DNA from 3 places in the Rhodoferax sp. GT1R46 genome. Region 1 is predicted to be linked to each of the others. Evidence: predicted binding sites of a transcription regulator. Region 1 holds the regulator's gene; each other region holds the start of a gene.
The links. The regulator FNR, encoded in region 1, switches genes on or off when oxygen is low (the NO sensors DNR and NnrR bind a similar motif). The targets are predictions, from matches to a motif close to TTGATNNNNATCAA.
Positions count from the first base shown of each region.

Region 2: a site for FNR is predicted at 2,024-2,037, ahead of AC097W_RS07820 (DUF2189 domain-containing protein). Genes of this name have one in related genera too.
Region 3: a site for FNR is predicted at 3,796-3,809, ahead of AC097W_RS06040 (TraR/DksA family transcriptional regulator). Genes of this name have one in related genera too.

Region 1 is NZ_JBWMBC010000006.1:243,884-249,050, reverse strand. It holds gene AC097W_RS14835 (sulfite exporter TauE/SafE family protein) at 1-390, opposite strand, end outside; gene hemN (oxygen-independent coproporphyrinogen III oxidase) at 400-1,794, opposite strand; gene fnr (fumarate/nitrate reduction transcriptional regulator Fnr) at 1,992-2,711, shown strand; gene AC097W_RS14820 (hypothetical protein) at 2,733-3,023, opposite strand; gene AC097W_RS14815 (FixH family protein) at 3,075-3,344, opposite strand; gene ccoG (cytochrome c oxidase accessory protein CcoG) at 3,355-4,779, opposite strand; gene ccoP (cytochrome-c oxidase, cbb3-type subunit III) at 4,847-5,167, opposite strand, start outside.
Region 2 is NZ_JBWMBC010000002.1:506,700-511,866, forward strand. It holds gene AC097W_RS07805 (recombination-associated protein RdgC) at 1-860, opposite strand, end outside; gene AC097W_RS07810 (Spy/CpxP family protein refolding chaperone) at 1,051-1,590, shown strand; gene AC097W_RS07815 (glutaredoxin domain-containing protein) at 1,597-1,962, opposite strand; gene AC097W_RS07820 (DUF2189 domain-containing protein) at 2,090-2,917, shown strand; gene AC097W_RS07825 (DUF2788 domain-containing protein) at 2,917-3,126, shown strand; gene AC097W_RS07830 (NnrU family protein) at 3,130-3,708, opposite strand; gene AC097W_RS07835 (sensor domain-containing diguanylate cyclase) at 3,722-5,167, opposite strand, start outside.
Region 3 is NZ_JBWMBC010000002.1:137,160-142,326, reverse strand. It holds gene AC097W_RS06065 (FAD-linked oxidase C-terminal domain-containing protein) at 1-175, opposite strand, end outside; gene AC097W_RS06060 (LysR substrate-binding domain-containing protein) at 247-1,134, opposite strand; gene asd (archaetidylserine decarboxylase) at 1,191-2,048, shown strand; gene purU (formyltetrahydrofolate deformylase) at 2,041-2,889, opposite strand; gene AC097W_RS06045 (hypothetical protein) at 2,956-3,330, opposite strand; gene AC097W_RS06040 (TraR/DksA family transcriptional regulator) at 3,370-3,738, opposite strand; gene AC097W_RS06035 (BTH_I0359 family protein) at 3,846-4,157, opposite strand; gene AC097W_RS06030 (DUF3108 domain-containing protein) at 4,220-5,167, opposite strand, start outside.

The DNA.
Region 1 (5,167 bases):
CAGTGGGGCACCACCTCCCCAGCGAGCGGCAAACGACCTGGTGTAACCCCACACCTTGCGCGCGGCGCTCTCCAGCCACATTGGCTGGCGCGCCTGCAGCAACAGCATCAGCCCCAGCACAAAGGCCGCCACATGGAAAAGGGACCACACCGGCCGCAACGCTGCCGACTGGACAGTCAGCCAGCCCAAGCCCTGCAGAGAAGCTGCGGCCACGGCACCCAGCACGGAATACCCTACCACTCGCCCCAATTGAAACGTCCACAGAGCAGCATTTTTACGCGAGCCGGCTGCCTGTCCAATACCCGCGCAGGCGGCGCCGCACATGGCTACGCAGTGGGGTCCACCCACTAGCCCCATCAACAGAGCAGTGAGCGCCAAAGAAGATTGCATCTGCCGATGCTAAATGATCTTGGAAAAACGCGCCCGTGTGCGGTCTGTCTGCAAATAACGGTCAAACACCATAGCCACCGCACGCACAAAAAACCAGCCCTGAGCGGTGACCTGAATACCGGCGGAATCAACAGTGACCATGCCTTGATCGGAAAGATCCGCAAGCGCTTCCAGCTCTTTGGCGAAATAGCTTTGAAAATCTACCAAATAGGCCAGATTGATCGACTCGAACTGCAATTCGCCCTGGCACATCAGCGCCATGATGACGGCACGGCGAACCAAGTCATCGCGCGACAGTGCCAGACCGCGCACCACGGGGAATCGTCCTTGGTCGAGGAGATCGCAATACTCCTCCATCGACTTGGCGTTCTGGCTATATGTCGCGCCGATCCGACCAATGGATGACACGCCCAGGCCAATCAGGTCGCAATCTGGCTGGGTGCTGTACCCCTGGAAATTGCGGTGCAGGCGTCCCTGGCGCTTGGCCACAGCCAACGCGTCTTCCGGCAAGGCAAAGTGATCCATGCCGACGTACACATAACCCGCACCCATGAACGCAGCCAGCGAACGGGACAGCATGGACACTTTGGCTGCCCCACTGGGCAATGACACAGTAGCAATGCGCCTTTGCGGCTTGAACCGTTCTGGCAAATGGGCGTAGGCATAAAGGGCAATCCGGTCGGGGCGCAACTCGTTGACCTGCGCCAGTGTGCGATCAAAGGACTCCGGACTTTGTTGGGGAAGTCCGTAGATCAGATCCACATTGATCGACTCAAACCCGCGCTCGCGTGCGGCCGCCACCAGAGCAAACACCTGCTCGGCAGGTTGCACTCGATGCACTGCTTTTTGCACCGCCGGATCAAAGTCTTGCACCCCAAAGCTCAGCCGGTTGAACCCAAGCTCGGCCAGGGTGTCGAGCCTGGAGGCGTCGATGGTTCGGGGGTCCACCTCAATGGAGTATTCGCCCCCAGGTGCAAACGTGAAATTGCGACGCAACATGGTCATCAACTCACGCAATTCGTCGTCACTCAAAAATGTAGGACTACCCCCACCAAGATGGACCTGACTGACTGTTTGGCCCAAACCGATTTGGGCCGTGTGCAAATCAACCTCACGGCTAAGGTAGCGCAGGTACGGCGCTGCACGGTCATGGTGCTTGGTAATGATTTTGTTGCAGGCACAGTAATAACACAGCGACTCGCAAAACGGGATGTGTACATAGAGCGAAAGCGGCAAGTTCATGGCAGCAGCGCCACCGCGCCGCATTGTCAGGGCCTGCGCGTAGTCATCCGCCGTAAATGCTTCGACAAAACGGTCTGCGGTTGGGTACGAGGTGTAGCGCGGGCCCGCCACGTCGTATCGACGCAACAAATCATCATTTATGGTTTCAGCAACTGGTTTCATGAACGCTCCAAGACAAGGGCTACTGTGCCGCCATTTGACTTTCCATCACTTGATTTGCATCAAGAACTTCGAAACTGGGTAAACTGGCCTGTCACTTACACTAGGTGAAATCCATGCCTGATCAAACATCCAAGCCCAACTCAGTCGCCGAAACCCGGGTGCCCCTTGCCGCGCATGCCGATTCCAAGATGGTCGCGATGAGCCCTCAATCCATCAAGGTGGCCTGCTCCAGCTGCAATTTGCGCGAACTGTGCATGCCGCTGGGGCTCAGTCCGGCTGAGCTTGATCGCATTGACGACGTCGTGGCTAGTCGACGCAAAGTCAAACGTGGAGACATACTTTTTCGCAATGGCGAAAGGTTTACCAGTCTTTACGCCATTCGCACCGGATTTTTCAAAACCTGCGTGGCTTCTGAGGATGGCCGGGACCAAGTTACGGGTTTTCAGATGGCTGGCGAAGTGATCGGGCTGGATGGCATTGTTAACGACTATCACACCTGCGATGCGGTGGCCCTGGAAGATGCCGAGGTATGCGTCATGCCCTTTGACCGCATTGAGGAGCTGTCGAGAGAGGTCAACGCCCTGCAACGCCATGTCCACAAGATCATGAGCCGCGAAATCGTCCGCGAAAATGGAGTGATGCTGCTGCTGGGGAGCATGCGCGCGGAAGAGCGCCTGGCGGCTTTCTTGCTGAATCTGGTGCAACGGCTGCATGCGCGGGGGTTTTCGCAATCCGAGTTGGTACTGCGGATGACGCGCGAGGAAATTGGAAGCTATCTTGGACTGAAGCTGGAAACCGTCAGCCGAACTTTCTCAAAATTTGTGGAAGAAGGCATAGTGGAAGTGAAGCAGCGCCACGTCCGGATACTCAATACCGATGCACTCAAAGACATCGTGAACCCCAAGGTTTGCAACTGACTCTGGCTGTTGCACCTGTAATCAGCAAGAACCCTGTTTGGGGCAGCCGTCCGGACGGTCCGTCTCTGGCAGAGGGCAGCGATTGACCTCAAAGGGCGACATGGACAACAGTGTGGTCAAGGCGCTTGAAGCCATGGTGAGACCCCAAAACACAAAAAATGCGACGGTGTATACCCCTTGGCGAGACCAGTCCAGCGGCTGACCAAACCAGTGCAGATCCTGCGGGTCAATCATCGCAAAAACCAGTATTTCCAGCGCGCCGGCCACCAGAAACGCAGGCCAGATAATCCACATCAGTCGTTGCTGCAGCATGTTCTTCTCCTCCTGAGGACTGGGCATTTCAATGTGGAGCACCTGATGAAATCACGGCGTTTTGGGGGCAGGAACACCGGTAGCCGCATGATTGCGCGCCTGTGTGGCGGGTGCCAGACTGGACGGGTTGTCACCCAGAGTCTTGTTGATTTCTATTCCCTTTCGGTAATAGTCTTCGTCCAACACCGGATCTTTACCGACCAATGCCAGATAGAACGTCACAAATGACGCGACGACCACGATTGCGGGGCCGGAGATGACAAGCCAGACGTGACCGAACTTCCACCATGGACGCGCGGGATTCAGGTTGGATGGGGTCATGGGAAACTCCTTAACGGGGAACAATGAAAACAGATTTTTCCGACACATGGCCCTGTGAGCCTTGTGCAGAAATTTCGAAGTGAATAACGTGAGAACCTGGAGGGGCCACCTCATACGGCGCATCAATCCGAACGGCCACCCACCGCGCCTGAGTGGACTCTACGACGACTTCATCGTCAGAGACGACTGCCAAACCGGGCAGACCTTCGACCGCAATTCGGAAGCGCTGCGTAGACTCGGTCGCATTCATTACCTGAAGGCGGTAGACATTCTCAATGCGACCGCCGTCCACGACGCGTGCCAACACACCCCGATCACGAACTACATCGACCTTGAATGGGGTCCGCGTAGCCAGGCTCAAAGCCATTGCGATCACCACCGATCCAAGAATCGCCGTGTAGACCAGCACCCGTGGGCGCAGCACATGGCGCAGGGTCTGGGACCCCGTCCAGTGTTGGCTCACTGCGTTTTGGGTCGAGTACTTCACCAAGCCCCGTGCGTAACCCATCTTGTCCATGACCGTGTCGCAAACGTCGGCGCAGGCACCGCACCCAATACATTCGTATTGAAGCCCTTTGCGAATATCAATGCCGGTCGGACAAACCTGAACGCACAGACTGCAGTCCACACAGGCACCGAGTTTCAAAGTAGACAGATCTGCCTTTCTGGACCGTGCACCGCGAGGCTCACCGCGTTCTTCGTCGTAGGTGACGATAAGCGTGTCTTTGTCGAACATGGCGCTCTGGAACCGCGCGTACGGGCACATGTGCTTGCACACCTGCTCGCGCATGAAGCCCGCATTGCCATAAGTGGCAAAACCGTAGAAGAAGGTCCAGAAGATTTCCCACGAACCCATGTTGAGCTGAACGAACTCCAGACCCAACTCCTTGATCGGGGTGAAATAGCCGACGAACGTGAAGCCCGTCCACAACGCCACTGCGAGCCACAAGAGGTGCTTGCCAGATTTGCGCAGAACTTTGTCGAAATTCCACGGGCCCGCATCGCGGCGCATGCGCGCAGATCGGTCGCCTTCCAGCTTCTTCTCTATCCAGAGAAAAATTTCAGTGTAAACCGTCTGCGGACAGGCGTAACCGCACCACAAACGCCCGGCGACCGCCGTAAACAGAAACAGCGACAAAGCCGAAATGACCAAAATGCCAGTGAGATATATGAAGTCCTGTGGATACAGAACCAGATTGAAAACATAGAAGCGCCGTGAGCCCAGATCAAACAGCACAGCTTGTCGATGACCCCACTCCAGCCACGGTACGCCATAGAAGACCAACTGGGTCAAAAAGACCATGCCCCATCGCCAGTTAGAGAACAGACCCGAAACACTGCGCGGATAGATCTTCTTGTGGGCCTCGTAAAGCGACACCATCTCCGCATCGGCTCCCTCCGGTGGTTCAATGGGCCCCTTGTCAGGGGACTCCATAATGGGGATGACCTTGTGAGACGGTGTTACTGACGGATCCACAAAATGTACTTTCTACAGCCCGCGTTTATTTTGCAGGGGCGTTATTTGACAGACCCCAAACATAGGATGCCAAAACACTGATCTGGCTGGCATTCAACTTGTCCGCTTGTGCAGGCATTTGATTGACTTTTCCGTTGTTCACCATGGTGACAATCGCGTTTTCGCCATAGCCATGCAGCCAGATGTTATCGGTCAGGTTAGGGGCGCCCAATGCCTGGTTACCTTTGCCATCCATGCCATGGCACGCAGCGCAGACCACGAACTTTGATTTGCCCAGCTGTGCGCGCACTGAATCGTGTGGACTGCCCGACAGACTCAATACGTAGTTGGCGACGTTCTTCACGTC
Region 2 (5,167 bases), on a different contig from region 1:
AGCTTGCGCAGCTCACCTGTGGCAATGGCCACATCGGCATCAAAATTGTCGTCCTTGGTATCCCCCGGGGACGCTGCATTGCCTTCAAACACCGTCTCCAGAAACGCGATCTTCTTGAGCTGAAGCGCCTCGGTCAGCACGAACGACACCCGGTCTTCCCAGGTCAGCGCCAGGCGCGTGGGCACTTTGCCCATGGCGATGTGCTGGCAGACCTCATCGGTATCCAGCGCGTGGCGGGTGTAGCGCACCACCGCCTTGGACTCGTCGGACGCCTTGAGCTCGCACTCTCGGTCCACGCTGAAACCGGGCGGCGCTTCCTTGGTGGATAGCCAGGTCGACATGGCCGCTGCGGGCGAAACCTGGGTGTTGATCAACTGCACGGCCAGGCCGTCGATGGCCTTGACCAGCCAGGTGGTTACCTCGTCGGCCTTGGCCTGGCTGCCTGCATCGGTCAACAACAAACCGGCAGCCGGGTCCACCCACACCTGCACGCTCGACTGCTTGGTAAACGCCATCGGCAACAGCGCCAGCCGGGCATCATCAGTAAGCTCTTTTTTCTCTTTCTTGCCGGGCTTGCGCCCCGTGGTGGCCTCAATGTGATCGAGCTGGTCCTGCACCTTGCGCTTGACCACCGAACCGGGAACCACCTTGACTTCCATCATCAGCTTCAGCAGCCACTGCCCGCCCACGACTTCTACCAGCGGGCCATTGGCGTGGCCACGGGGTTCCAGCCAGCCGACGGATTTTTCCTGCGAGGCACCGCACTCCACAAAGCGTGCGGTCTCCAGCGCGCCTTCCAGCGTCGCCACCTCGGTTGGCCAGGCGGACACGACGCGGTACATCATCAAATTCTTGAACACTTGCTTGCCTTTTGCTAATGGTTTTCTTGGGGTTGAGGACTGTATTGTCAACGCAGGGCGAAGCGTCTTTTTTCACGCAACTTTACAAAGCCTCATACAGGCGCAATAGGTCCGATACACAAGGCGCCCACACTTGCATCCAAGCCTGAACGCGATTCCCGCCTCAGACCCCACCCTAAAAGGAAGTTACATGAAACCCGTATTCAAATCCCTCATCGTTGCAGGCTTGCTGGCTACGGCCGGACTGGCTGCTTTCTCCCAGCCCATGATGGGCGGCGCTGGCCCCATGGGCTATGAAGGCGGCATGGGCATGCACGGACGGCAAGACCCCGCCAAAATGGAAGCCTGGATGGCCAAGCGCAGCACCGAACTCAAAGCCAAACTCAAAATCACCGCCGCACAGGAAGGTGCCTGGACCGCATTCACCGCGGCCATGAAGCCACCCGTTGGCATGCTGGAAAACCGTGCGGATCGCGCCGAGCTCGACAAGCTCACCACACCCGAGCGGATTGACAAAATGCACGCCCTGCGCACCCAGCGCATGGCCGACATGAGTACCGCCATGGACAAGCGCGAAGAAGCCACTAAAACCTTCTATGCCACGCTGAGCGCCGAGCAGAAAAAGACGTTTGATGCCGAGCACGCCCGCATGGGCGGCTACCGTGGTGAGCACCACCGCGGTTGGGGTCGTGGCGACAGCAGCAGCACCGAAAAGCCCGCTGCCAAGTAAGTAAGGTCAGGCCAGCAGCGTCTTGAGTTCGCCGCTGGCTATCAGTTTCTTCACATCGTCAGCACCCCCGACCAGGGTGCCTTTGACAAACACCATGGGAAATGTGGGCCAGCCGGTCCACATTTTCAGTGCGTTGCGCTCGCGCCAGGTGTTCAGGTAGCTGCCGTAGTCCAGGTCATGGTGCGCAACACCGGCGGCGTCCAGCAGCTTGCGGGCTTTTTTGGGAAACGGATTAAGCCCCATTCCGACCACCACGACCGCATGCTTGGCCACGGCCGCCTGCACTTCTTTCACAATCGCCTGCTGGTGATTGGCCACCCGCTCGCGGATGGCGGGGTGGATACTGAATTCGCTGAGAACGGGACGCGGCATAAGGTGCCTCCTGATAAATCAAAGTGTCCATTATGGGCAGACACCGTAAAAACCCGCCCTCTTGATTGAGATCAAGGCGATATAGTGGTTCACGACCTACACTGCGCTGCGGAAACGCCCACTATCCATGTCAAACAACTCCGCGACTCTCCCTACAGTGCGCACCGTCACTCTCATGCACCCGCTGATCTGGCTGGTAATGGGCGCACGCGATACGGTCCGCGCAGGGTGGATCAGCCTTGCACATGGCCTGGTTCTGGCGATCGGCGGTGCAGTCATCGTTGCCATGGCACACGACCGGTTCTGGTTGCTCTCCGGGGCCCTGTCCGGCTTTCTGGTGATTGCGCCAGTGCTGGCCACCAGCCTGTACGCCCTGAGCCGCGCCCTGGAGCGCAATGAGGAGGCCAATTCCAGCGTGGTCGTCAAAACCTGGCTCAACTGGCAGAACAGCCACTTCAACAAGTGGGGCAACGACTACTGGTGCATGGTGCAATTTGGTGCCCTGCTGGCGTTGGCCGCCACTGGTTGGGTGTTGACCTCGGCCGCCCTCATCACCCTGCTGGCACCTGCGCCCATTCACACGCCGCTGGACTTTGTGCACCACGTCGTGCTGGCCCGAAACGGATACCTGTTTGAACTGTGGCTGGCCCTGGGCGGCGTCATGGCTGCACCCCTTTTTGCCTCCAGCGCCGTGGCCATGCCCTTGCTGCTGGACCGGCGTGTCACGCTGATGCAAGCCGTGCTGACCAGCTGGAAAACCGTATTGACCAACCCGATCCCTATGGGCCTGTGGGCTGCGATCATCATGATTTTTACCTTGCTGGGATTGGGCTCACTGCTGCTGGGGCTGATTCCCGTCATCCCGATGCTGGGCCATGCCAGTTGGCATGCTTACCGTGATCTGGTGGATGCGTCTTCCCTGCCCGCGCGCGAAACCCTGGACGGAAAACGCTGATGTTTGGATACTCGGAAGAACAGATTGCGGGCTTTGGCCTCACCTTCGGGGTGGGCGGCTTCATGCTCTACATGCTGTTCATTATTGGCCACCTGGCTTGGGAATCCAAGGCCGGGAAATTCGGCACATTTGTGATTTTTCTCGGGCTGGCATTCGGAATGGTGGGCTTTGTAGCGAAGTTTGCCATCCAGTGGTATCTCGACCGGTAGACTTCATCCAAACGGCCGGATGCCAATGAGCAGGCCGTGCAGTAAAAACGCAAAAGCGCCCCAGGCACCCAAGCCCACCAATACCGTCGTTACCGTTCCGGTCGATGTACCCGCCGGGTAGACCGTACCGTTGATGCGGTCACGTCGGCGCGCCGCGATGAAGTCCAGCACACCCCAGGCCAGAAACGAGCCAAAAAGCAGCACATGGGCCACGCTTCCGGTGGCCAGCAAATGCGCCAGTGCCCACGCCTTGACGCCCAGCACCATGGGGTGGTGCAGACGCGCCTTGATGGCGTTACGCGGCACATAGGCGGCTGCCAGCAACACAAATGCAACCAGCGTCAGTAACGAGGCAGCGTGGCGCATGCCCACCGGCGGTATCCACAGCATGACCGGCTTTTCACGCGCCAATCCGAAGCCCCAGACGATGAGCGCAAAGCCCAGCAAGGACAGCAGGGAATACACACTTTTGTAGGCCATCTCGCCCGAGCGCTCCAGCATGTGTGTGCGCCAGCCATCGGCCACGATTCGCACCGAATGCACGCCAAGAAAGAGGATGAGTCCGAAAATCAAATATTGCATGGTGGTATTCCCTTCAGGCGCCCAGCACCCGGTTTTTGCCCGCGCGCTTGGCCAGATACATCGCCTGATCGGCCCGCTTGATGGCATCGGCCCCCGACTCATTGGCCACGAGTTGTGCCACACCTGCGCTGAACGTGATCAGCACTTTTTCTGCTCCGGACAGGAAGAATTTTTTGGTCAGCTCACGCTGCAGACGGGTCATCGCCTCAATGCCCTTGTCCAGTGGCGTGTCAGGCAACAGGATCACGAATTCTTCCCCGCCATAGCGGGCCAGAGTGTCCTGCGGCCGCATGCACCCGCGCGCCACCGTCGCCAGGTGGGTCAAAGCCGCATCCCCCGTCGCATGCCCCAGTGTGTCATTGAGCTTCTTGAAGTTATCGATGTCCAGCAAAGCCATGCACAGCGGGGACTCTTTGCGACGCACGCTGGACAGCTCGCGGTCCAGCGCTTCATCCAGACCTTTGCGGTTGAGCGCGCCGGTCAGTGTGTCGTGACGCGCCTGGGTACTGACCCGGTCCAGCTCCTGGTGCAGTTTAGTGAGCTCGGCATCGGTATGGCTGGCGCGCTCCCGCATGGCCTGCAGCTCGTCGCTGGTCGACTGACTTTGATGGGCCATATGGCGCGTAGCCCCCACGACTTCCTTGAGCACCGGCGCAATTTCTGCCATGGTCTTGGCCTGCTCGATCTGGCGGGCATTTTCTTCGAGCTTTTCGTGAAAACTGCCGGTGGACCGGGCCATGTCAGACAGCCGGTCAATAAACGTGGCCAGCATCTGGCGCATCTCTTCCTGGGCCAGAAGCGCGCGCTCCTTGGCTTCTTTTTGCTTGAAAATAACGTCCTTCAAACGGCTGGCCACATCGTCCAGGCGTCGCAGCGACAAAGGCGGTGTGGAGGCGGTCATCAAGGCATCCATCTGCCCTTTCATCCATTGCTCTTCCAGACTCAACTCGCCAATATTCTCAAACACCATGTGCAGCAGGTTGAGCAGTGTTTTCTTGATCTCGGCCTGGTCTTCTGCGGCAAAAGACAGGCGGTGGCTGTAATTGGCCAGCATCAGCTTGACAGAAGCCACATCGGCACCGGGCTCGCGCAAGGCCTTGAGCAAACTGTCCGTCTGCTCGGCGAAGCGGGGGTCATCCGTTCCCAGCGCGGGCTGTGCATGTTCAATCAGCCGGCCAATCTGGGCCAAAAATTCAGTCGTTAATGCGGGGGCGCTGGCGCCGTTAACCGGCGTGCCGGCCAAGGCAGCGACCGGTGAACCGCCAGGGCCGCTATCGGTGAGCGGAACAAATCCGCCATAGGCTACCAATGCCGTCTTAACGCCCTCCCAATTCAGGCGGTCAATCGCGTATTCCATCAGACTGCGCTGCTTTTGCTGGCCTGGCGTTTTTGCAGGCAACGCTTTGGCGATGTCGCGCAAGGCATCCGCCGGGAACAGCGGCGCCTGAGGAATGCCCGC
Region 3 (5,167 bases), on a different contig from region 1:
CCAGTGGTCGCTCGCGGTAGGCGGTCAGACCATCGCATTCGTAAGGAGTGGTGTCCTCTGTGTTCCAGAGTAGCGCATGTTTCGGCAAATGGGCCTCTAGCCCCCGTATTACCTGCGCCTGCAGCTCTGCTTTTTGTAGCAAGGAGGCTTCTGAAGAAGTGGTTATTGCATTCATGACGCCACTTTACGGCAAACGGCTCTGTCGTGGCGTGAAGAAACTTATTCGCCCTTGTGAAATTTCCCGGTTCAGATCACCGCTTTTTTCAGCCAGTCGGCAAACGCGGCCACTTCCCAGCGGTCCATCATGCCGGTGCGCCAGCACAGGTAATGGGCATGTGGGCTGGGTATGCTGCGCCCAAACAGTTCGTTGGTGCCCAGGCGAACGAGTGATCCATTCTCCAGCCAGGGGGCTCCCAGCTTGAGGCGAACCAGCGCCACACCCATGCCGGCCGCTGCACAGTCGCACATCAGTCCGATGTCGTTGAACTGCGAACCGTCAATGGGTTCCGGCCAGTCCAGCGCATTGGCCGCAAACCAGGTGCGCCACGGCTCCAGCGGGCTGCGCAGCAAGGGCACGTTCTCCAGATCCTGTGGCACCTCAAACGGACCCCGTTCACGCACAAAGGCAGGTGAGGCCAGTGGTGTCACCTCGTCCTTGGACAGGCATATGTGCTCCATGTCAGCGTAGCGCCCGGCACCAAAGCGAACAACCAGGTCGGCATCTTCGGCCACCACGTCCAGCAAGGGAATGGATACCTGCAGCGTGAGGTCAATCTCGGGGTACGCATCCGTGAACTGGCGCAGCCGCGGAATCAGAATGGAGCGTGCAAAGGTGGGGGTGACGGCAAGTCGCAGCTTGCGCTTGCCCGGCGCTGCGGCTGAGCTGGGGAATTTTTGCAGGATGGCCAAGCCCTGGCGCACATGGGCCAGGTATTCGCTGCCCTCCGTGGTGAGCGAAAAATCAGCGCGACCAAACAGCTTGGTGCCGATGATTTGCTCCAGCTGCTTGACGCGGTGGCTCACGGCGCTGGGCGTGACGCACAGTTCCTCTGAGGCCTGCGTGACGCTGCGCAAGCGGGCCAGGGCCTCAAAGGTCAACAGGCACTGGATGGGGGGAATGCGGGCAGCGGTCATGCGCTCACTATAATCGGCCGCCCCTCCAATCTCTTCACAATCTACCGGGAAATGCCTTGTCTGACACCCTAGCGGTACTGCCGCAGTACCTAATTCCCAAACAGGCATTGACTGCTTTTGCCGGCAAAGTGGCCGGCGCCCGTGGGGGCCGCTGGACCACAGCGCTGATTCAGTGGTTTGTGCAGCGCTACCAGGTCAACATGGCCGAAGCGGCCAATCCTGACATTGCCAGCTACGCCACCTTCAACGACTTCTTCACCCGCGCGTTAAAAAATGGGGCGCGGCCACTGGCGCCAGCCGACTTCATTTGCCCGGTGGATGGGGCCATCAGCCAGTTCGGCCGGATTGAGCGTGACCAGATTTTTCAGGCCAAAGGCCACCATTACTCCACCACGGCGCTGGTGGGTGGCGATGCCGCGCTGGCGGCGCAGTTTCAGGATGGCCACTTTGCCACCCTGTACCTGAGTCCCAAGGACTACCACCGGATTCACATGCCGTGCGACGGTCGTTTGACGCGCATGATTTACGTGCCCGGCGACCTGTTCTCGGTGAATCCGACCACAGCGCGTGGCGTACCGGGCTTGTTTGCCCGCAACGAGCGGGTGGTCTGTGTGTTCGAGTCAGCCCACGGCCCCTTTGTGCTGACCCTGGTGGGTGCCACCATCGTGGGCAGCATGGCGACGGTATGGCACGGCGTCGTGAACCCGCCGCGTCCGGGGAAAATCTGGGAGAAGACCTACAGCGGCGACGCCGTGAACTTGCGTCAGGGTGAAGAGATGGGCCGCTTCTTGCTCGGCTCTACCGTAGTCATGTTGTTCCCCAAAGGGTCAATGGCATTCAACCCCGCGTGGGCGGAAGCCCGATCCATCCGTCTGGGTGAGCAGATGGCCAACCGCAACGAACTGCCTACTTGAAAATAACGGTCTTGTGGCCGTTGAGCAGCACGCGGTGCTCGCTGTGCCACTTGACAGCCCGGGCCAGTACCTGGCTTTCGGTGTCGCGGCCCTGGGTCGTCAGATCCTCAACCGTTTTGCTGTGGTCCACCCGGGCCACATCCTGCTCAATGATCGGGCCTTCGTCCAGGTCAGCCGTCACGTAGTGGGCGGTAGCCCCAATCAGTTTCACGCCCCGGTCGTGCGCCTGGTAGTAGGGCTTGGCACCCTTGAAGCTGGGCAGGAATGAGTGGTGGATGTTGATGGCCTTGCCGGCCAGTTTGCGGCAGAAGTTGTCGCTCAAAATTTGCATGTAGCGGGCAAGCACCACCAGTTCTGCGCCTTCGGATTCGATGATCTCAAATTGCCGGGCTTCGGCTTGTTCCTTGGCATCCTTGCTGACCGGAATATGGTGGAACGGCACGTTGTAGCTGGCGGCCAGCTGGTAGAACTCGCGGTGGTTGGAGATGATGGCACGGATGTCGACCGGCAGCAGCCCGCTCTTCCAGCGAAACAACAGGTCGTTGAGGCAATGGCCTTCCTTGCTCACCATCAACACGGTGCGCATGGGCAGCGCGGTGGCATGCAAGCTCCATTGCATGGAGAACGGCTTGGCAAAAAAACCGAGTTGGGCGCGCAGGTCCTCATGGGTCAGCCGCACGCAGGTGAACTGCACGCGCATAAAAAACAGACCCGTATCCGGGTCGTTGTATTGCGCAGCTTCTTCAATATTGCCGTTTCGCTCCAGCAGGAAGCCGGATACGGCGTGAACCAGCCCGAGGCGGTCAGGGCACGAAAGGGTGAGAACGTAGGTCTTGCTCATGGTGCTCCAATTGTCGCAGCATAGGCACCCCCAATCGTCGCCCCTTCAGGGTTTAGTCTGCTGAACTCAGGTCATGGACGGGTCGGCCGCCATATTGTCAAATTTCTTGAAATACTGGCGCGCCAGCGCGACCAGCTGGCCATCCGTCGGGTGGTCGGCGGTGACCGAGTCCACAATGCAGGCCGCAACCGCGGTCTGGTGGCTGGTGCACCAGTCCCGAAACTGGTTGCGCGCCAAGCCGGGGCCGGTGAGCAGAACTTCGTGGGTGCCGACCAGCGCCTTGGCCACTTCCGCAAAGAAAGGGGCGCTGTCTTCGGCCTTGCCCTGGTGCTTGTGGTGGCTGCGGGACTTGATGCGCTGGGTCTCCATGTGCTCGCGGTCAAACATCACCACATGGGCTTCGGAATGGTCCATCCAGACGACGGCGTGAAAAGTACTCATTGCAGGTCTTTTTAAAAGGTTGAAAATTGTAAGGACGGGTCAGGCGGCACTGTGCTGCTCAACCTTTTCCTGGCAGGGAATGCAGCGGGGGGCCTCGGGCGTGGCATGCAGGCGCGCGGCCGAGATATGCACGCCGCAATCGGTGCAATCTCCATAAGTGCCTGCTTCAATGCGGGCCAACGCAGCGTCAATGGCACCCAACTCGGCTGTTTCGCGCTCGCCCATCGCAAATTCCAGTTCACGCTCCGTGGCCAGCTGGGCGCTGGAGTCTTCCGGCCGGCCAAAATGCTCTGCGGCCACGTCTGCACGGCTGACCACTCCGCCGCGCTGCTCGGCAATCTGTGAGAGCAACGCTGCGCGCAAATCCAGCAGTTGATGTTGGTAGGGTGCGGCTTGTTGTTTGTTCATGGTGACGACTCCTTGGTGTTTCTGGAGTCATCATGCGCGTGGGATGCGCATCTGTCTTTGACGAAAGTCAAGACAGCGGCACCCAGTGCCCGCAAGACGGCGCAGTCTTAGTGGACCAACACCGGGTTCTGCGCCAGTTCGGCGTACTGCTCCAGCGTGTCTTCAACCTCTTCCTGGGTGGGCGTGTTGACCTGCCAGGCCATGATGTGCTGCTGAAACAATTCGGCCCAGGAGCCATCCAGGTACACCTCTTTGCCCGAGCGCTTGTCGACGATTTCGAAACCATGGCGCGCCATCAACGGTACGCCGCCGGGGTACTGCACGGTCTTGTGCGCGCCCACCGCCGTTTTACCGTCCAACTCGGCGTTGGCGAGCATGTGGGTCACGGAATAGGTTTCTGAATCGTAGAGCGTGTGCATGGTGCTGAATGATAGGGCTTGTAGATCACTTGGTTGCGGTTGGCGGTAATTCAAGGGATGCGCTAGGGCTTCTGGGTGGCACTCCACTGTTGCTCGACAAAATCGCCATTGCCCTGGGTCAGCCGGATGCGCACCGGCAGGTAGCCCACATCCGGGGCCAGCCAGACTTCTACCCTGGGGTCAAACTCGCCAGTGGCAGGGCGTGACAGCTTGAGTGCCTTGATTTCCCCGCCGGGCAGGGACAGGTTTTCCAGCTCGCCGACAAGAAAAACCCAGGATTCGGACGACCGGGGCCCAATGGCCTGAAAAGGCAGTGTCGTATCTTTCGGGAAGCTTCCCGGCGCACCGCCCAGCATCGACGCCAGCTGCATGAAAACGCTCAAGTGATCCTGCGCGCCAGGCAACAAGGGGGCGTCCGGTGTGTTGGCGCTGAAACTCACCTTGTTTTGGATGTGATCAAAGTGGGCAGCCACTTCGCTGCGAACCTTGTCGCCGAAACGGATCGGCTCCAGGCCATGGGGTGTGAGTTGGCCCGTACTGGTTTGCACCCGCGACCCCAGCAGGAAGTGGCTGATCTCCATCCGGGCGTCGTAGGTTTTGCCGTCCTGCCGCCACAGCAACTCACCGTAGGCAAAGTAGGGGAAGCCCTTGACCTCCCCTTTGATGTCGTACTTCAGGCGGGCTGACGCCGGAAAGGCGTAGTTGCGCGCCGCTTGGGCCGCAGGTGGCTTGGGTGTCGGGTCGGGCTCCGGGTTGGTTGCTATGGTTTCAATAGCTGCTTGCGCAACATCAACGGGGGCTAGAGGCCCATTTGATTCAGAGGTTGCCTCCAGTGGCGGCGCCTGAGGGCGCAGCGGCAATGCCTTGGTAGCCACCACCCGTGGCCGTGTGGCTGGGGCGGGCTCCTTCCTGGGTTTGATCTCCTCGACTACAGGCGCTGGCACGGTGATCGTGCGGGTGATGAAGGGTCGTGTGGCTTCCGAACTCGGGCTCTCGACCGTAGCGACTGC